3 regions of the Aliivibrio fischeri ATCC 7744 genome follow, and region 2 is predicted to be linked to each of the others. Evidence: predicted binding sites of a transcription regulator. Region 2 holds the regulator's gene; each other region holds the start of a gene.
The links. The regulator MetJ, encoded in region 2, represses methionine synthesis genes. The targets are predictions, from matches to a motif close to TTAGACNTNTANANGTCTAA.
Positions count from the first base shown of each region.

Region 1 (7,444 bases), 850 kb from region 2:
TGTATAAATAAGTACGAGCAATAGCACCTCTTGATTGTGCTGGTGGCTCAGCGACACGTCCTTTGAAATCCACTTTGAAGGCACACTGACCGTAATATGCGCCTTTATTGCCATTCCATTGTGAAAAACGGAAGTTAGAACGATCACCATTTACTTCGCCAATTGCTGGAACCAGGTTATGTAAATCGGCTTCCATTAACTTAAATTGCTTATCTTTTCGGGTGCAGTTTTTACGACCACCATCTTGCCAACATTGGCGTTGGTGACCAAATTGCCATGCTGGAACCACGTGTTCCCACTCGATTCGGCTTGCTCGTTTTTCTTGTTTACGCACGTTATAGCCACAACTTTGTAAATCAGGAATGCCTTTCTTTTTATCTTTCCAAGTAATGTCACAGCCACAATAAAATGAGGTTGGGTGATCTAAATAGATTTTGACTGCTTCTTTTTTGGCTTTTGAAAATGAAGAAGGGGGAGCGGCTAATACATTAAATGCAGAGCCAATAGCGATAATGCTAATAAGTAAGCGGATTAATTTCATAATAACTACTACTGATGATTGTATTAATCCAGTAAGAGTAGCTTATTGTTAAACCGCTTTATAGATAAATTAATTATTAGAAGTCGTTAATTTAACTACAGTTGATTTTGGCTCTAGAGAGTTTTAATGGCGATTGACAGTTTTTACATACATATTGAGTCTGTTTTTTTTGCACTCGATTATGGCGACGTACCGTTAATTCGTGTGTCGAGCATTTGCAACGATAAGGAAAGGTTTTTCCTTTAACTGAATCGACACTGAAACTGTGTGTTGTACGAGCGGGGAGGTTGAATACTTGATTCATGACTCCTTGCCATTCTTTTCCGTGAGGGCGCACACGACCATACAATTTGAATGTGATTAGGTGAGCGATTTCATGAGGGATCACTTCATTAATAAACGTGTGTTGATTTTCTTCTAATAAAATAGGGTTAATGCGTATTTCCCAGCCTTGAAGACGTGCTGTTCCTGCAATTTTTCCACGCTGAGTAAATTTGATTTCTGGCAGAGAAAAAGGACGATTAAAAAAGGTAGAAGCTTGTTGAATACATTGTTGTGCTTTTGCTATTGATGCTTGTTGAAGTGGGGTCATTACGTCTCTTTATTATCGGTTTTCAAACTTCCGGAAAGGAAGAACGATTAAATAGACCATTTCAAAGAGGATTAATCAATAGATAGGAAGATATTATTCATGCTGTAAACATAAAAAAGGAAGCCGAAGCTTCCTTTTTAAATTCAGAAATAAGTAAATAGTACTTATTTAATACCAGCAAAATCACGAAGGATTGCGGCTTTATCTGTTGCTTCCCATGGGAACTCTTCACGACCGAAGTGACCGTAAGCTGCTGTCTTCTTGTAGATAGGCTGAAGAAGGTTAAGCATTTCTTGTAGGCCGTATGGGCGTAGGTCGAAGTTTTGACGAACGGCTTCAATGATGATGTCGTGAGATACCTTCTCAGTACCGAACGTTTCAACCATGATAGATGTCGGATCAGCAACACCGATTGCGTATGAAAGTTGGATTTCACAACGGTCAGCCATGCCAGCTGCTACGATGTTTTTCGCTACGTAACGTGCTGCGTATGCTGCTGAACGGTCAACTTTTGATGGATCTTTACCAGAGAATGCACCGCCACCGTGACGAGCTGCACCGCCGTATGTATCAACGATAATTTTACGACCAGTAAGACCACAGTCACCCATTGGACCACCGATAACAAAACGACCTGTTGGGTTAATAAAGAAGTTAGTGTCTTTATTTAACCATTCTGCAGGCAGTACTGGCTTGATGATTTCTTCCATTACTGCTTCACGAAGATCTGGTGTTGTTACAGAATCACAGTGTTGTGTTGAAAGAACAACTGCATCAATACCAACAATTTTACCTTGGTCGTATTGGAAAGTTACTTGAGATTTTGCATCTGGGCGTAGAAAGTCTAGCTTGCCACTTTTACGTACTTCTGCTTGTTTTTGAACAAGTAGGTGAGAGTAGGTAATTGGAGCTGGCATTAAAATTGGCGTTTCGTTAGTTGCGTAACCAAACATGATACCTTGGTCACCAGCACCTTGTTCTTTAGGGTCAGCTTTATCAACACCTTGGTTGATGTCTGGAGATTGCTTACCAATTGTGTTTAGTACGGCACAAGAGTTTGCATCAAAACCCATGTCTGAATGAACGTAGCCGATTTCACGAACGGTTTCACGAGTGATTTCTTCGATATCAACCCATGCAGAAGTGGTTACTTCACCACCAACCATCACCATGCCAGTCTTTACGTATGTTTCACACGCAACACGCGCTTTTGGATCTTGTTCTAAGATCGCATCAAGTACTGCATCTGAAATCTGATCTGCAATTTTATCTGGATGACCTTCTGATACTGACTCAGAGGTAAATAGGTGCTTAGCCATAAGGGAGCTCCACTTCTATAAATAATAAGTTCTAAAAATACCCACAATCTATATAAGTCTATACGTTTAACAGTGTAGGTGTTTTTCCATCTAGACGGCCATAATAAAGTAAAATTGATTAATTACAACTCATTTAGTTTAAGAAAATAAATATAAGACATAACCAATCGTTTGCGTTTTGTTGTGAGATTTATCGGTATAAATCAGGTTTTCTGTCAAAATCGTGAAAAAAAGCGTCTTATTTACTAAGTAATCGTTTGCAGTGCCGATGAGGCTTTGCGACAATACGCACCTGCAAATTTAGGTTAATCAATAGTGATTAACTTGCTCAACAATATAGTCCTTCGAATTTTCAGGAGCAGGCATGTCTTCACGTAAACATCTAGCAAATGCAATCCGCGCTTTAAGCATGGATGGTGTTCAACAAGCAAATTCTGGTCACCCAGGCGCACCTATGGGTATGGCAGATATCGCTGAAGTATTATGGCGTAGCCACCTAAATCACAACCCACAAAATCCAGAGTGGGCTGACCGCGACCGTTTTATTCTTTCAAATGGTCATGGCTCTATGCTGATTTATTCTCTGCTTCATCTTTCAGGTTATGACCTGTCTATCGAAGACTTAAAGAATTTCCGTCAACTGCATTCTAAAACTCCAGGTCACCCTGAGTATGGTTATGCACCAGGCGTAGAAACAACTACGGGTCCATTAGGTCAAGGCATCACTAACGGTGTTGGTATGGCGATGGCTGAAAAAGCATTAGCTGCACAATTTAACCGTGAAGGCCACGATATCGTTGATCACAACACATACGTGTTCATGGGTGACGGTTGTCTAATGGAAGGTATCTCTCACGAAGCGTGTTCACTTGCTGGTACATTAGGTCTAGGCAAATTAATCGCATTTTGGGATGACAACGGTATCTCTATCGATGGTGAAGTTGAAGGTTGGTTCTCTGACGATACACCTAAACGCTTTGAAGCATACGGTTGGCATGTAATTCCTGCGGTTGATGGCCACGATTCAGATGCTATCAATGCAGCAATTGAAGCGGCTAAAGCTGACCCTCGTCCTTCGTTAATTTGTACTAAAACAGTAATTGGTTTTGGTTCTCCAAATAAACAAGGTACACACGACTGTCACGGCGCTCCATTAGGTGCTGAAGAAATTGCAGCAACTAAAGCTCAATTGGGTTGGGAACACGGTGCATTTGAAATTCCTGCAGATGTGTATGGCGAATGGGATGCAAAAGAAGCGGGTTCTGAAAAAGAAGCTGCTTGGAATGCAAAATTCGATGCATATGCTGCGGCATACCCTGAATTAGCGGCAGAATATAAACGTCGTGTAAATGGTGACTTACCTGCAGAATGGGAAGAAAAAGCAAATGCAATTATTGCTGATCTTCAAGCTAACCCTGCAAACATCGCATCACGTAAAGCATCTCAAAATGCACTAGAAGCGTTTGGTGCTATGCTACCTGAATTCATGGGCGGCTCTGCTGACCTTGCACCATCTAACTTAACGATGTGGTCAGGTTCTAAATCTTTAGAAGCAAATGACTTCTCAGGTAACTACATCCACTACGGTGTGCGTGAATTCGGTATGACAGCAATCATGAATGGTATTGCTTTGCACGGTGGTTTCGTACCATACGGCGCAACGTTCCTAATGTTCATGGAATACGCTCGTAACGCAATGCGCATGGCTGCACTAATGAAAGTGCAAAACATCCAAGTTTACACGCACGACTCTATCGGTCTTGGTGAAGATGGTCCAACTCACCAACCAGTTGAGCAAATTGCTTCTCTACGTTTAACACCAAACATGAGCACATGGCGTCCATGTGACCAAGTTGAATCTGCTGTAGCATGGAAACTGGCTATCGAGCGTAAAGATGGTCCTTCTTCTTTAATCTTCTCTCGTCAAAACCTTGCACAACAAGAGCGTACACAAGAGCAAGTTGCAGATATCGCTAAAGGTGCTTACATCCTTAAGGATTGTGAAGGCCAACCTGAGTTGATTCTTATTGCAACAGGTTCAGAAGTTGAGCTTGCAGTCGAAGCAGCAGCACAACTGACAGCAGAAGGTAAAGCTGTACGTGTTGTTTCAATGCCATCAACAGATGCCTTTGATAAACAAGACGAAGCATACCGTGAAGCAGTACTTCCATCAGCGGTAACTAAACGTATCGCAATTGAAGCTGGCATTGCTGATTTCTGGTACAAGTACGTTGGTTTCGGTGGCAAGATCATCGGTATGACAACATTTGGTGAGTCAGCACCTGCTGATGAGCTATTCAAAATGTTTGGTTTCACTACTGAAAACGTAGTAAACACGGCGAAAGAACTTTTAGCTTAATTAAAAAAGCATTGGCTTAATTTAGCGATAAGTAAAAATAAGATGAAGAGCGAAGTTATTGAAAGGTAACTTCGCTTTTTTGATCCTTTAAGAAAAAAGCGAAAAGAGTACAATAACCTCAAATGGAAAAAGAGAGTTATGTATTATGTTGAGAGTGGCAATAAATGGATTTGGCCGGATTGGTCGTAGTGTACTTCGAGCGTTATACGAGAGTGATAAGCGCGATAAAATAGAAGTGGTGGCGGTTAACGAGTTATCACAGCCTGAAGCGATGGCACATTTATTTCAATATGATTCAACTCATGGACGCTTTCAGCATAAAGTCACCCACGATCAAGAATACCTTTATATTGATTTACCTAACGGCTCTCAAGATAAAGTTCGAATATTACACCAAGCGGATCTTTCTCTTTTACCATGGCAATCGTTAGAGGTTGATTTAATCTTGGATTGTACTGGGGTTTATGGCTCTAAAGCGGATGGTGAAAAACACATTAATGCTGGAGCTAAAAAGGTTCTGTTTTCTCATCCAGGTGGTTCTGATTTAGATAACACCATTATTTATGGTGTGAATCACGATACGCTATTACCAGAGCACCGAATTGTGTCGAATGGCTCTTGCACCACTAATTGTATTATTCCTGTTATTAAAGCGATTGATGATGCGTTTGGTATCGACTCTGGCACGATTACTACTATCCATTCTTCAATGAATGACCAACAAGTGATTGATGCTTATCATTCTGATTTACGTCGTACTAGAGCCGCTAGTCAATCTATTATTCCTGTTGATACTAAGTTACACAAAGGTATTGAAAGAATATTTCCGAAATTTTCTAACAAGTTTGAAGCTATTTCTGTGCGAGTACCAACGGTAAACGTAACAGCGATGGATTTAAGTGTAACAATTAATACAAATGTGAAAGTTAATGACATAAATCAAACCATTGTTAACGCATCTCGGTGTACATTACATAACATTGTTGACTATACTGAAGCGCCGCTTGTTTCTATCGACTTTAATCATGATCCCCACAGCGCCATTGTCGATGGATCACAAACAAGGGTGAGTAATGGGCATTTAGTTAAAATGCTAGTTTGGTGCGATAACGAGTGGGGTTTTGCTAATCGGATGCTAGATACCGCATTAGCAATGAGTAAATAAACTCAGTAATCAGTAAATTTGTGATGAAAAGATAAAAAAGATGATTTTCTATCTTGAAAAAAGTGAACTGCATCCCTATTTACTGAATAATGCAGTAAGAATTTAATCGGTTTGGCAATGACGCCGAGCTTGAAAACTTTTTATTATTTAATTGAGAGGACAAAACATGTCTGTAATCAAGATGACTGACCTGGAACTTGCAGGTAAACGCGTATTTATCCGTGCTGACCTAAACGTACCAGTTAAAGATGGTAAAGTAACTTCTGATGCACGTATCCTTGCATCTCTACCAACTATCAAGCTTTGCTTGGAAGCTGGCGCTAAAGTAATGGTTACTTCTCACCTAGGTCGTCCAACGGAAGGCGAGTACAACGAAGAGTTCTCTCTAGCTCCTGTAGTTAACTACTTGAATGACGCACTAGATTGTGACGTTAAGCTAGCAAAAGATTACCTAGACGGTCTTGAACTGAACGCTGGTGAATTAGTTGTTCTTGAAAACGTTCGCTTCAACAAAGGCGAGAAGAAGAACGAAGAAGAACTTTCTAAGAAATACGCTGCACTATGTGACATCTTCGTAATGGATGCATTTGGTACTGCTCACCGTGCACAAGCATCTACTCACGGTGTTGGCATGAATGCTCCTGTAGCATGTGCTGGTCCACTACTAGCTGCAGAGCTTGAAGCACTTGGTAAAGCGATGGATAACCCTGAGCGCCCACTAGTTGCTATCGTTGGTGGTTCTAAAGTTTCTACTAAGCTTACGGTTCTTGAGTCTCTATCTAAAATTGCTGACCAACTTGTTGTTGGTGGTGGTATCGCGAATACATTCATCGCAGCTGAAGGTCACAACGTAGGTAAATCACTATACGAAGCTGATCTAGTTGAAACTGCTCAAAAACTAATGAAAGAGTGTGCAATTCCAGTTGCTACTGACGTTGCATGTGCTAAAGCATTTGACGAAAACGCTGAAGCTGAAATTAAACACGTTTCTGAAGTTCAAGATGACGATATGATCTTCGACCTTGGTCCAGATTCAACTGCGGCACTTGCTGAAATCATCGGCAATGCGAAAACAATTCTTTGGAATGGCCCAGTTGGCGTATTCGAATTCAAAAACTTTGAAGCGGGTACAGCAGGTATCTCTAAAGCAATCGCTGAATCTGCAGGTTTCTCTGTAGCAGGTGGTGGTGATACACTAGCAGCTATCGACAAGTTCGGTATTAAAGCTGACGTATCTTACATCTCTACAGGTGGTGGTGCATTCCTTGAATTCGTTGAAGGTAAAGTACTTCCAGCAGTAGCAATGCTTGAAGAGCGTGCTAAAGCATAATTATTTAAGAGCGGGAATCTAATCATTCCCGCTTTTTACGTTTGTTGATGGCAAGGTTTATTGATACAATACCGACAGTTGTGAGCAAACGTTTGCAAAAGTTTAAACGTAAGTTTTTTAATTTTTAAAACGATAGAA
Region 1 covers NZ_CP092712.1:476,010-483,453, forward strand. Annotated here, with positions in the region: gene AVFI_RS02280 (endonuclease) at 1-541, opposite strand, end outside; gene AVFI_RS02285 (SprT family zinc-dependent metalloprotease) at 633-1,133, opposite strand; gene metK (methionine adenosyltransferase) at 1,298-2,452, opposite strand; gene tkt (transketolase) at 2,817-4,811, shown strand; gene epd (erythrose-4-phosphate dehydrogenase) at 4,957-5,976, shown strand; gene AVFI_RS02305 (phosphoglycerate kinase) at 6,143-7,306, shown strand.
Region 1: metK (methionine adenosyltransferase) is a predicted target of MetJ. The motif match lies at 2,503-2,522, and genes of this name have one in related genera.

Region 2 (7,444 bases):
GATGAGAAAAATGAATGGCAGGTCTTCTTTTGATAATAATCACACTTAGTAGGAGTGATTGAAAATATTTATGAGATAAGGCTCACGTCGAAAGATATTTTGAAATTAGAAATAATGAAGAAAATCGTAAAAGAGGGAAATTAAGAAATAATCAGAAATGTGATCTAACCAACAATAGACATTGTTGGCTAGAAATAGTTCATATTTTATTCATTAATTTAAGGTAAAGGAGGGGTTATTTACACTTAGAAACCATCATTGATTTTGGCTCTCCTTGGGAAGTGAACTCTAAGCTCCAAACGTAGTTACCATCTTCAGGAAGATAGATGGCGGTATCTTGGCCATAGCCACCAGTAATGAGTTTATTTGATTGTCCCAATTTGGGTGATAGTCCTTCGGCTGTGTATTGAGCGCCCCAGTCTTTTGTTGCATATTGCATTTTATAAGGGCCTCGTTTTTCATTGATGACCACTTGATAAATGTTGTTTCCTTTATATTGATACGCTCTGGTTTCTTTATGGCTCCAACGAGAGTCAGAGAAATCGCCAATTAAATATAAGGTATCTTGTAAAGGGGCGTTGGTGTCTGTGATAGTAGGGTTATCGCATTGCGCCATAAAACCACTGCCATATAGCGCTATTTCTTTTTGCTCTGTGATAGGTCCTGTACTATTTGGCTCTTCTATTGTTAAAAATCGACTTTCAAAGTTGGATAATGGGATGGTGTATATTCCATTCATTGGAGTAAAAATCTGCTCGGTGATGAGATCAATTAAGTTACCTTTTGACCCAAGCTGTTCTGCATCTAAGGAGAGCGTTTGATCTGCCTCTTGAGTACTTACCATATAAACAATTGCATCATTTTCAGATTGTTTATGATCGATATAGACTTCTTTATTTGCTACTAAATTAACTCTTTTACCCTTAGATAAAGCAGGGTGCTTAATACGTAATTGCATTAATGCGGTAACGTAATTTTTTAAATCCGTTTGCTCTGGAGTCAACTTGGCGGTAAGACCATCAATTTTGGCAGATGATCGAGCTATGTGATCATCACAAAGCCCTTTAATGGCACAGGTATCTTTATTCTCTTTTTTGGAAAAACCGTCAACTTGATCACCAATTTCATCACCATAGTATAGGGTTATTGGGCCTGTATAAGCGGCTTGAAAAGAGAGGGCTGCTTTGTGTCGAGTCCAATAGTTTTTGTCATTTGGATTAGCAATATCACCACGTTGAAGTAAGTCACCAAAGCGAACAACATCGTGATTTCCTAGCATTAAATTCGGTACAGCATGAGGAGGGTAAAGCTCGTGCATTTGCATACCTTGATTAAGCCAATCCCCTCCTTTATGTCCTACGCCACTTTCATTAACTGCAAAGGTTTCAGCAATGCGAAAACGCAGAGGAAAGTCAAAAGCTGAGCAAAGAGCAGGATTTTGTTCGCTGCCATAACCTGTTTCAGTTATGTAGTTTTCGTTATTCCAGATCTCGGCAACCATATAGCCGAGTGGATTTACTTGTTCACCTTTATTATTGGTATAAAAGGTTTCTTTTGATGCGGCGTCAACGGCTTTACGAATGTTCGTCCAAGATTGTGTTGGCACTTGGTAGGCTTGGTCTAATCGCCAGCCGTCGATTTTTAATTCTTTAATCCAGTAGGTTGCGACTTCTTTATAAAAAGCTTCGCTTTCAGGGTAGTTAACAGGATTGTGCTCTCCTGCTGGAAGTAACCCTGTTGGCGATGGCTTAATCAGTCCTTTTTTATGGTGGCCAAATACGCCATCAAATAATACGTAAATACCACGCTTGTGAGCCTCTTCAACCAGTTCTTTGGCTTTTTCTAATGTGCCAAAGCGTGGATCTATTTTAAAAAAGTCAGTAGCAAAATATCCGGTAGCATCGAGTTTATCAGCCCAATGGTCTTGATTATCTAGAGGGGCAGATTCAAAGACAGGAGTCATCCAAATGGCATTCATACCAAGCGATTGAATGTAATCTAATGAATCAATAATTCCTTGTAAGTCGCCATTATGATGACTTGGGCCATAGCCAGTGCCATGTCCGATTGTGTTATCACCATCGACAAAGCTTTCGACCATGATTTGGTAAATTCGTAAGTTATCGCTTTGTGCCGTCATTTGCGGATCACACTGATAAGCTAAGGAAGAGAGGTCATTATTAGATGTTGAGCTACATGCGCTCAAAAGTGAGGTAATAGCGAGGGCTATTGTTGTTTTTGCGATCTGTTTTTTCACAGTAAGTCCTTTATATTTATAAGTAGGGCACTGTGATTATTTATTAGCCAAGAGGGAATGTAATCCTCCTAATTTTATTAAAAGAAGGAGGAGACAAAAGGAGGAGGAATAAAACGTATTTACTCTTCGTCAAACGCTTCGAATTCGATCCCCATTGCCGTCATTAATGCTTTTGCTTCAGCTGGAATATCATCTGGACGATCTTTACGTAGATCTTCATCTGTTGGTAAAGGCTGGCCAGTGTATGCGTGGAGGAATGCTTCACACAATAATTCACTGTTTGTCGCATGACGTAGGTTGCTTACTTGGCGACGAGTACGCTCGTCAGTAAGGATTTGAAGTACCTTTGTTGGAATAGAAACAGTAATTTTTTTTACTTGTTCGCTTTTTTTACCATGTTCGGCATAAGGACTTAAATAGTCACCATTCCAATCAGCCATTGTTCACCTTCGTTCAGAATTATTGATGTATATAAGTAGAATAGGCGATTTTAGCGATATTTACCGCTAAAAGTAAAGACATATAGACGTCTAGAAGTGTTGACGTCTCATTTTGTGGTGGTAAAGTAGACTATATACTTATGGATTAGCGTATATCAGTCATATTAATTATATGAGCGGGAAATTGCGAAGGAAAATTATCTATTATTAGAAATAAATTTCGGTAATTAATTTTATGTAATTATGAAATTTAAGACATGAAGATAAAGACATTCCCTTGTAAGCCTGTTTAGATAGTTTATATCGTTGGTATTACATTACTGCACCGCAGTTTGGAAGGGAAATTATGAGCGAAAGAAAACCTGCAACTATTGCTGTTCGTACCGGCATTGAAACAGACTCACAACATAACGCTGTTGTGCCACCTATCTACTTATCAACTAACTATAGTTTCCCAGAATTTGGGGATGTGCCTAAGTATGATTATGCTCGTTCTGGAAATCCAACTCGAACTCAATTAGAAACCACTCTTTCAGATTTAGAAGGTGGTGCAGGTGCAGTAGTAACTAACTGTGGAACATCCGCTCTTAATTTAATGGTATCGGCACTGCTTGGTCCTGACGATTTAATTGTTGCTCCCCATGATTGTTATGGAGGAACTTATCGATTGTTTAATACCCGTGCAAATAAAGGAGATTTTCAAACTTTATTTGTAGACCAATCTAATACTGAAGCTTTAGATGCTGCAATTGCTAAAAAGCCAAAATTAATCTTACTTGAAACCCCTTCAAATCCATTAGTACGTGTGGTGGATATTGCTGAAATTTGCCAAAAAGCGGCTCAAGTTGGTGCGTTAGTCGCAGTAGACAACACTTTCCTTTCACCTGTACTACAGCAGCCTCTCTCTTTAGGGGCGGATTTTGTTATTCACTCTACGACTAAATATATTAACGGACATTCTGATGTTGTTGGTGGTGTACTTATCGCTAAAACAAAAGATCATGCGGATGAGCTTGCATGGTGGGGGAACTGTATTGGAGCTACTGGTACTGCATTTGATAGCTACTTAACACTGCGTGGTATTCGAACATTGGGTGCACGTATGCGTGTGCATGAAGAAAATGCAATGGAAGTTCTCAAATGTCTTCAAGAACAGTCATTAGTAGGTACGATTTACCACCCAAGTTTACCTGATCATCCCGGTCATGAAATTGCAAAGCGTCAACAAGCAGGCTTTGGTGCTATGCTCAGTTTTGAACTAAATGGTTCACTTGAGCAATTGAAAGTATTCGTTAAAGAATTGAAATACTTCTCTTTAGCCGAGTCTTTAGGTGGTGTTGAAAGTTTGATTGCGCATCCAGGAACTATGACACATAGAGCGATGTCTGATGAAGCTCAAGAAGAAGCCGGATTAGCTCCAACATTATTGAGATTATCTGTTGGATTAGAAGATAGCCGAGATCTTATCGCTGATCTTCAACAAGCATTTACGATTGCCGCAGAGGTGAAATAATGACAAAACCTTGTTCTCGTCAATTACACAAATTTGGTGGTAGCAGCTTAGCTGACCCTGAGTGCTACCGCCGAGTTGCCACCATCTTAAAAGAATATTCAAATGAACATGATTTGATTGTTGTTTCTGCTGCAGGTAATACAACAAACCGTATTTTAGAGTGGATAGATAACCTTTCTAAAGATGGGCGTTTAGCTCATAACACATTAGAGTCTTTGCGGACATACCAACAGGAACTGATAACTGAATTACTGTCTGCTGAGAATGCTGAACCTTTATTGGCTGTTTTACATCAAGAATTGATTGCGATAGGGCAATTACATGCACCGTTAACAGAGGTGCAGCAAGCTGATGTATTAGGTCATGGTGAAGTATGGTCTTCAAGATTACTTTCTGCGTATTTAAATCAAATTGATTTACAAGCAGCTCCTCTTGATTCTCGAACCTTTCTAAGGGCAGAGCGAGCAGCGCAACCTGAAGTGGATCGTGTGCAGTCTTGGCCTTTGTTTAAAGAGCAGGTAGCTCAGCATCCACATGGACGAATTGTGATTACTGGTTTTATGGCTCGCAATCAAAAAGGAGAAACCGTACTTCTTGGTCGAAATGGTTCTGATTATTCGGCAACCATGATTGGTGCCCTTGGTGAGGCGTCGTGCGTTACTATCTGGAGTGATGTTGCTGGTGTGTTTAGTGCTGATCCTAGAAAAGTTGAAGATGCGTGTTTACTGCCATTATTAAGATTGGATGAAGCGAGTGAGTTAGCTCGTTTAGCCGCGCCTGTATTGCACAGTAGAACATTACAACCTGTAGCTCAAAGTGCATTAGATTTGAGTCTACGTTGCAGTTATCAGCCTGAATCTGGTTCAACCCGAATTGAGCGTGTATTGGTTTCTGGACGAGGCGCAAAAATTGTCACGTCATTAGAAGATGTCTATTTGATCCAGCTTGGCTTTGGTCGTGGACAAGATTTTGAACGCGCTCAACAAGAGGTTCTTTCTTTACTTACTCGTTCTCAACTGCAGCCATTAGCCTTAGAGCCTCAAGCTGATCAGTTTACATTATTGCTCGCTTATACTTCTGAAGTCGTGAATGAAGCGTTAGAAGTGCTACAAAACTCAGCGGTACATGCTGAAATTAAGCTAAAAGAAGGCTATTCAATGGTTGCTGCTGTTGGTGCGGGGGTTACCGCGAATGCCATTCATAGTCATGGTTTTTATCATCAACTGAAAAATTCCCCTCTTGAATTTGTGTACGCATCAGAATCGGGTTTAAGCCTTGTCGCTATTTTACGTAAAGTTGATACCTCATCGATCATTAATGCCATTCATAACAGCTTATTCCAAGCGCAAAAACGAGTGGGATTGATCCTGTGTGGACATGGAAATATTGGTTCTCAATGGTTATCACTATTTACTCAACAAAAACGTCAACTTGAAAAGCGTCATGGAATGCAGTTTTCACTCATTGGTGTTGTTGATAGAGAGCGTTGTTGGCTTGATTTTGATGGGTTAAATAGTACTGAGGTGGTTGCTAAGTTTGATGATGAAGCAACAAACTATACGGATTTTGATTGGATTGAAAAAGTCGGCGCCGTTCAAGGTTATGATGATGTTGTTGTTTTAGATGTAACGGCAAGTGCTGATCTTGCTAATCGATATTCAAAAATTGCAGAACAAGGAATGCATCTGATCTCAGCGAATAAAGTTGCTGGCTCAGCGCCAAGTGCTGATTATCAAGCGGTAATTGATGCCTTTGCTAAAACATCGCGTCACTGGTTATATAATGCAACGGTTGGAGCTGGTTTGCCTATTAATCATACCGTAAGAGATCTTCGTGAAAGTGGTGATGAAATTATCGCATTATCGGGTATTTTTTCTGGTACGTTATCGTGGCTGTTTCAACAATATAATGGTGATGTTCCTTTCACTGAATTAGTCGATTTAGCTTGGCAACAAGGATTGACTGAACCGGATCCAAGACACGATCTTGATGGGTCGGATGTCATGCGCAAATTGGTGATCCTTGCTCGTGAAGCAGGACTTCATATTGAACCTAATCAGGTAAAAGTTGAATCACTTGTTCCTAGTGAATTATTAGAAACAAGCCTTGATGATTTTCTGTCTCAAGGTGAAGTGATTAATGAATTATTGCTTGAACGACTAACAAAAGCTAAGAAAGAACAGAAAGTATTACGCTATGTGGCTCGTTTAAATAAAGACGGTAGCGCAACGGTTGGAATAGAGGCATTACCTGAATATCACGCATTAGCCAATCTATTACCATGCGATAATATTTTTGCCATAGAGAGCAAATGGTATAAAGATAATCCACTGGTGATTCGAGGTCCAGGAGCTGGACGAGAGGTGACTGCAGGTGCGATTCAATCTGATTTAAATCGTATTGCTTCGCTGTTTTAACATCATTTAACCTTATGCATATTTATTAAGCCATACACCTTGTATGGCTTTTTTGTACCCATTGTCTTGAAATACGCATATTTTCAATATTTAGATTAATTTATATTTTTAGTTAACTGTTTGAATAAAAAAGCTTATGTAGCACTTAAAAACAATTAAGCATAAATTAAAATTAAAATAATTAACATGCTATGGATTTTGTAAATCTATTCAGTAATGATAATTGAAGTTCGATTAACATACGTCTGTTCAATATCTATAACAAAAATAAAATGTATGTAATCGTTTTCTTTATGATAATGATTAATTGCTGAGAGAGTAATACATGAATACGCCTGAAACTTCTTTATCTTCTGTTGCACGTACAGAACAAATATTACGTGGTGTTGATCTTAACTTATTGACTGTTTTTGATGCGGTAATGCAAGAACAAAATATAACAAGAGCAGCACAAAACTTAGGCATGTCACAGCCAGCAGTAAGTAATGCTGTATCACGTTTAAAATTAATGTTTAATGATGAATTATTTATTCGTCATGGCCGTGGTATTCAACCGACACAACGTGCTCGTCAGTTATTTGCACCGATGCGTCAGGCGCTTCAATTGGTTAAAAACGAATTACCAAGCTCAACATTCTCACCTGAAACATCAATGAGACAATTTAAGCTATCTATTTGCAGCCCATCAGATATTCGTTTTGCACCACGCATTATGAAAGATATTCAAAATAAAGCGCCACATATTAGCTTAAAGCTTTCTGGTGAACATGAGCCAAACATTGCTCAAAAGCTGCGTTATCAGGAAGTGGATTTTGTT
Region 2 covers NZ_CP092712.1:2,597,902-2,605,345, reverse strand. Annotated here, with positions in the region: gene AVFI_RS11905 (alpha-amylase family glycosyl hydrolase) at 236-2,257, opposite strand; gene metJ (met regulon transcriptional regulator MetJ) at 2,377-2,697, opposite strand; gene AVFI_RS11895 (O-succinylhomoserine (thiol)-lyase) at 3,044-4,210, shown strand; gene AVFI_RS11890 (bifunctional aspartate kinase/homoserine dehydrogenase II) at 4,210-6,627, shown strand; gene leuO (transcriptional regulator LeuO) at 6,953-7,444, shown strand, end outside.

Region 3 (7,444 bases), 1.1 Mb from region 2:
GAAACAGGTAAACGTTCGGCTATCATGTCCCAAACAGGTTCATAATAACGAGTGGACTCACCCAAATCTAAAACAACCAACTTAGTTAACCAATCATAATACGCTTCAAACACCGGCTTATCTAAGCCATAAAAAGCATTCAGTTCTTCAATCTGCTCTTCCGATAAGGCGTTATTACCATCGGTAACACTGCTTGTGCCGCCCGTTTCTGAAGCACCCTGCATTTGTAGACTTAGCAGCATACGCTCTACTGGCCCACCCGGAACAAATCGAGTAAGAGCAAAAATAAGTAAAGTAATACCGATAAAGGTAGGAACAACTAATAAAAGTCGCCTAAGTAGGTAAGATATCATCCGTGACAGTACTCCATGTCCTTCGACAAACTCCGTTGTCGTTATACGAGTTAGGCTATATTTCTAGCCCAAACTGTATTTATTTTTATAATAATTTTATTAAGTTAGTTCAATAGTTAAGTAACTACAAAGACAACCATTGATAATGTAATTGAGTTAACAGTTTGCAGAATAGCGCGGGGATTAGAAAGTAAAAGGCGAGTTTTTGACACAATTGTTATGAAAGTGTCACAAATTAAACCTCATTGGATTAAATTATCTACTGATAAAAAGAGAGTTTTTAAACGAGGTTGTTACTGAAAAGGAATTTCACTTAAATGAGAAAGTATATCTTGTTGTTGTTCATCCGTAAGTAGATCCCACGTGTTAACCGTTTCATCTACAGGAGCTTTTTGATGGCATAATGCTTTCGGTTGCTCTTTGTCTAAAAGCAAACTCTTACCTTTATCAAGCTTATTCATAACGACCACCTTCATCTGTAATCCTTAATCAGATCACTTAAAATCCATCTATATACTCAACTCTAGGTAAATTTGCCTAATAAAGATACACTTTTCTCATCTTAAAAATAAGACAGAAAGAAAAAGTCCGCTAACATATTCATTGTTAACACATAAAAAAAACGCCCACAGATTTCTCTATAGGCGTTTCATTTATATTCTCTTTAACGAATCTAGCTAAGCAGACAAGAACTTTGGTACATCCGCAACACTATCAAGAACTGTTGTTGCTAATGCTTCACCTTCTTCAGTTACTGGCTTACCAGTTCGAACTAAAATACGAGTACCAACACCAGCCGCTTGCGCTGCCATCATGTCTTCTTTCTTATCACCGATCATGATTGAATTTTCCATGTCGATATCTAAGAAACGTTGTGCAGAAACCAACATACCCGGATTTGGTTTACGGCAGTCACATGCTTCTTTGTATTTTTCAACAGTCGCTTCAGGGTGGTGAGGACAGTAATAAATACCATCAAAGTCAACGCCATTATCAGCAAAGTTCCAATCCATCCATTCAGTAAGGATTTCAAATTGATCTTCAGTGAACATACCGCGAGCAATACCTGACTGGTTAGTTACCAATACTAATAGGTAACCCATTTCTTTGAGTTTTTTCGTAGCCTCAAATACACCATCAATGTATTCAAAGTCATCGCGTTTATGAACATATCCGCGATCAACGTTGATCACGCCATCTCTATCAATAAATACCGCTGGTTTGGACAAGGTGACACCCTCTATGAATCAAATCGATTAATACTAAAAATTATCTCATGCTTTTTACTTATTGACACCTTATTTTATGCGTTTAGACGTCTAGACGTAAAAATATCTATTGACTTAAATCAGTATCCGAAATAGCATCAGTAAAACATAAAAAATGAGAGATTGCTCAGGTTTTGTAACCTTTGTTAACTATCTTTTTACGAAATGCAGTTCAAGGCGAATCATGATTGAAATAAACCGTGTTAATAAGATTTTTTATCAAGGAGCAAAGGAAATTAATGCTCTTAAAGATATTAATCTTCGTATTGCTCAAGGCACCATCTTTGGTGTGATTGGCTCATCGGGTGCAGGGAAAAGCACACTGATACGCTGTGTAAACATGCTAGAAAGACCAACTGATGGTGAAGTGATTGTCGATGGTGTAGATTTAACGAAACTCTCTTCTAGTGAGTTAAGTAAAGCTCGTCGTAATATTGGGATGATCTTCCAGCACTTTAACCTTTTAGCATCACGAACTGTATTTGATAACGTTGCTTTACCATTAGAGCTTGCTGGTAAATCAAAACAAGAAATTCAAAAGAAAGTAACTGAATTATTAGATTTAGTTGGCTTAGCAGATAAACACCATACTTATCCTGCAAACCTTAGTGGTGGTCAGAAACAACGTGTTGCTATCGCTCGTGCACTTTCAACGGATCCAAAAGTGTTACTGTGTGATGAAGCAACTAGCGCCCTTGATCCTGCAACAACAAAATCAATTCTAGAACTGATTAAAGATCTAAACCGTAAATTAAGCATTACTATTCTTATCATTACCCATGAAATGGAAGTGGTAAAAAACATCTGTCATGAAGTAGCAATTATCGGTGGTGGAGAATTGGTTGAGAAAGGAGCTGTTAGTGACATTTTTGCGCATCCAAAAACAGCACTAGCTCAAGAATTTATTCGTGCAACATTAGATCTATCAATCCCTGAAGATTTCAAAGCCCGTTTGAAAGATACTTATGCTGAAGGTAGTTACCCTCTTATTCGTTTAGAATTTACAGGCTCAACGGTTGATGCTCCTGTTATCAGTCAAATATCTCGCGAATTTGATATTGATATTAGTATCTTAAGCTCTGATATTGATTACGCTGGTGGTGTTAAATTTGGTTTAATGCTTGCTGAAGTATTTGGTAATCAAGAATCAACTCAAAAAGCAATTGAGTTCTTACGTAATCATCATGTAAAAGTAGAGGTGTTAGGTTATGTCGTTTGATGTGATTTCTGCATGGCTTGATTTAAACAGCAAGTTATTATTAAACGCAACTGGCGAAACCCTATATATGGTTGCGGTTGCTGGTATCGTTGGCTTTGCTATTGGTATCCCTCTTGGTGTTGTTCTTCATATCACTAAAAAAGGTGGTCTAATGGAAAACACCGCGTTTAATAGCGTACTTGGTGCGATTGTAAACGTAGGACGTTCTGTACCTTTCTTGGTTTTAATGGTTGCAATTATCCCTGTAACAAAACTGATTGTTGGTAGCTTTATTGGCACTACAGCAGCTATCGTTCCACTAACCATTGGGGCGATTCCATTTGTTGCTCGTTTAATTGAAGGTGCGTTAATCGAAGTACCAAGTGGTCTGGTTGAAGCGGCACAATCAATGGGCGCAACACCACTGCAAATCATTACAAAAGTACTGCTTCCAGAAGCACTACCAACTATTTTAAACTCAGTTACTATCACACTAGTCACACTAGTTAGCTATTCTGCAATGGCAGGTACTGTTGGCGGCGGTGGTTTAGGTGATGTTGCTATTCGATATGGTTTCCACCGTTATGATTTAACTATCATGGCAGTGACCGTTGTTATGCTGATTGTTTTGGTTCAAATCATTCAATCTGTTGGTGATGCTTTAGTTAAAAAAGTCGATCACCGTTAATTTTATTTAATATGGAATTCATTTTTAAGGAGTAAATAATGAAATTGAATCTGAAAAAACTGGCTGCTGTTGCTGGCCTAGCATCAACACTTATCCTTACGGGTTGTGGACAAGAAGAAGCAAAAGCAAAAACAAATTCAATTAAAGTAGGCGTAATGGCGGGTGCAGAAGCACAAGTTGCTGAAGTTGCAGCTAAAGTAGCAAAAGAACAATACGGTCTTGATGTTGAACTTGTTACTTTTACAGATTATGTAACACCAAACGCAGCATTGGATGATGGTTCTATTGACCTAAACGCATTCCAACACAAACCATACCTAGATCAACAAGTTGCTGATCGTGGTTACAAAATTGAAATTGCAGGTAACTCTTTTGTATACCCAATTGCTGGCTACTCTAAACAAGTAACATCAGTTGACCAAATTGAAGATGGCGCACGTATCGCCGTACCAAACGATCCAACCAACCTAGGTCGTTCTCTACTTCTTCTTCAACAACAAGGGTTAATTACTCTTCGTGAAGATGCAGGCCTTGCAGCAACGGTTCGTGATATTACGGCTAACCCTAAAAACATCACTATTGTTGAATTAGATGCAGCTCAATTGCCTCGTTCTCTTGATGATGTAGCGTTATCTGTAATCAACACAACTTACGCAAGTAGCATCAACCTAGTACCAGAAAAAGACGGTATTTTTGTAGAAGATAAAGAGTCTCCATACGTAAACCTAATCGTTGGCCGCACAGACAACGTAAACTCAGAAAACGTTAAAACATTTGTTAAAGCGTACCAATCTGAAGAAGTTTACCAAGCTGCTCTTAAAACATTCAAAGGTGGCGTAGTTAAAGGTTGGTAATCTCCTTCTTTTAACAAGTTATTCCACAAAAGGTTGACGTGAGAGCGTCAACCTTTTTTAATGCCTGAAGATATTAATAATGAAAAATGGCCTAATGACTTATCACATCGACCCTATTGGTTTTATTCAATCTCCTTACAAAGAAAAATTTGCGGTACCTCGTCAGCCTCGTTTGGCTCCGAGTGCTACATCAAGAATTAAACTCGTCGGTGAGGCTAATTCACCAGAAGCGATTCGTGGCATCGAACAATTCTCTCACCTATGGTTACTTTTTCTATTTGATCAAAACCTTGAAGCCGGCTGGAGACCAACAGTTCGTCCACCACGATTAGGTGGAAATGAACGTATTGGTGTGTTCGCTTCTCGTGCCACATTTCGTCCAAATGGCATTGGTATGTCTGCTGTTGAGTTAAAAGGAGTTATCCAGGAAGGGAATCAAACCTATTTAGAATTAGGCAGTGTCGATTTAGTTGATAACACGCCAATTATTGATATCAAACCTTATATCCCCTATTCAGATTCAATTCCCGATGCCCTTGGCGGCTTTGCCGATAAAGAACCCGATGTGTTAGATGTGTTTTTATCCATAGATGCACAAAAATCACTGAGTTCTCACCCACAAAGAAGAGAGATAGAGGCGGTGATCAAAGAAGTACTAGGACAAGATCCTCGTCCAGCTTATAAAAAAGGAAAAGTCGATAACAAAGAATACGCCGTAAATTTGTTTGATTTAAACGTAAAATTCCTTGTTGAAAGCAATTCTATTACAGTTACTGCAATTGATCGCTTTTGAGATCGCTTTAGGGCTGATATTATATAGGGCTTAATTTTAGATTTGAGCCCATTCTTAAGAGAACAGACTCTATACTAAGGTTGAACTCTCGGTTTAACTGTTTAAATCGAGCTATTCCAATATTCATAACTAACAAATGGATGAAAACATGCGCACTAGCAAATACCTTCTTTCAACACTGAAGGAGACTCCAAACGACGCAGAAGTAGTAAGCCACCAGCTTATGCTACGTGCAGGTATGATTCGTAGACTGGCTTCAGGTTTATATACTTGGCTACCTACTGGTCTACGTGTACTGCGTAAAGTCGAAAACATCGTTCGTCAAGAGATCGACAATGCAGGTGCAATCGAAACATTGATGCCCGTAGTTCAACCATTTGAACTTTGGGAAGAAACAGGCCGCTCAGAAAAAATGGGCCCTGAACTACTTCGTTTTACTGACCGTCATGTTCGTCCGTTTGTACTTAGTCCAACAGCTGAAGAAGTTATCACTAGCCTTGTTCGTAACGAAGTTAGCTCTTACAAACAACTTCCGCTAAACCTGTACCAAATTCAAACTAAATTCCGTGACGAACGTCGTCCACGTTTTGGCGTAATGCGTGCTCGTGAATTCTGCATGATGGATGCATACAGCTTTGATATCGACAAAGAAGGCCTGCAAAAGTCTTACGATGCAATGCACGATGCATACTGTAAAGCATTCGACCGTATGGGTCTTGAATACCGTCCAGTATTAGCTGACTCTGGTGCTATCGGTGGTAGTGGTTCTCAAGAGTTCCACGTACTTGCAGAAAGCGGTGAAGATTTGATCGCATTCTCAACAGAATCTGATTACGCAGCAAACATCGAAAAAGCAGAAGCAGTAGCACCAACAGCAGAACGTGCAGCTCCTACTCAAGAGATGACAACCGTTGATACACCAAACGCAAAAACGATTGCAGAATTAGTTGAGCAACACGGTATTGCGATTGAAAAAACAGTAAAAACACTGTTTGTTAAAGCGTCTGATGACGTTGATGCTGATATCATCGCACTTATCATCCGTGGTGATCACGAGCTTAACGAAGTTAAAGCTGAAAACCTTCCACAAGTTGCTTCTCCACTAGAAATGGCTGACGAAGCACAACTTCGTGATCTAATTGGTGCAGGCGCAGGTTCTCTTGGCCCTGTAGGTTTAGAACTACCATTCATCGTTGACCGTTCAGTTGCTGTAATGAGTGACTTTGGCACAGGTGCAAACATCGATGGTAAACACTTCTTTGGTGTTAACTGGGATCGTGATGTGCAACTAGGTCAAGTTGAAGATTTACGTAACGTAGTTGAAGGTGATCCAAGCCCATGTGGTAAAGGTACGCTACAACTTAAACGTGGTATCGAAGTTGGTCACATCTTCCAATTAGGTACTGCCTACTCAGAAGCGATGAATTGTGGCGTTCTAGATGCAAACGGTAAAAACGTAATTCTAGAAATGGGTTGTTATGGTATCGGTGTATCACGTGTTGTTGCATCAGCTATTGAACAAAACAACGACGAATACGGCATTGTATGGCCAGAAGCGATTGCACCATTTACGGTTGCTATCGTTCCTATGAACATGCACAAATCTGAGCGTGTTAAAGAAGCTGCTGAAAAACTGTATGCTGAATTAACAGCAATGGGTATCGAAGTTCTATTCGATGACCGTAAAGAACGCCCAGGTGTTATGTTTAAAGACATCGAACTTATCGGTATTCCACACACGATCGTTATCGGCGATCGTAGCATGGATGAAGGTAACTTCGAGTATAAGAACCGTCGTGCAAACACGAAAGAAGCGGTTGAAATGGCAAACATTGTTGAGCACATTAAAGCGCAATTAAGCTAATTTCACAAAATATTAAATACCAAAGGCTAAGTATATTTACTTAGCCTTTTTTATATCAATGAAATAATTTTACTTTCATTGATTTATTTCTTGATTACTTGAAATCTACTGATAAAATCCGCAGCAACAAAATTGCTCTCTATTTTTACCGTTGTTCTACGGCTTGCAATTTTTTATATACCGATGCGTTTAACTCTCTACTTGTTAATACCATCACACTCGATCTGATATTATTTATCATCAATCTATACGTATTTAGTGCTTTAATTGCTAATGAGTAATTACCTTTTTATTAAGGTGCTTTGTACTGCCTCAAATATAACCGAATCACAATCGTTATATTCGAATGATAAGTTTAGATCGCCACTTAATTTCTAATGCAGTTCGTAAATGCATTCTCTCATTTACCTGCACTACTTCTTTTAT
Region 3 covers NZ_CP092712.1:732,103-739,546, reverse strand. Annotated here, with positions in the region: gene AVFI_RS03515 (ABC transporter permease subunit) at 1-353, opposite strand, end outside; gene AVFI_RS03510 (hypothetical protein) at 647-814, opposite strand; gene gmhB (D-glycero-beta-D-manno-heptose 1,7-bisphosphate 7-phosphatase) at 1,031-1,582, opposite strand; gene metN (methionine ABC transporter ATP-binding protein MetN) at 1,806-2,840, shown strand; gene AVFI_RS03495 (methionine ABC transporter permease) at 2,830-3,507, shown strand; gene AVFI_RS03490 (MetQ/NlpA family lipoprotein) at 3,546-4,361, shown strand; gene tsaA (tRNA (N6-threonylcarbamoyladenosine(37)-N6)-methyltransferase TrmO) at 4,441-5,154, shown strand; gene AVFI_RS03480 (proline--tRNA ligase) at 5,303-7,018, shown strand.
Region 3: metN (methionine ABC transporter ATP-binding protein MetN) is a predicted target of MetJ. The motif match lies at 1,665-1,684, and genes of this name have one in related genera.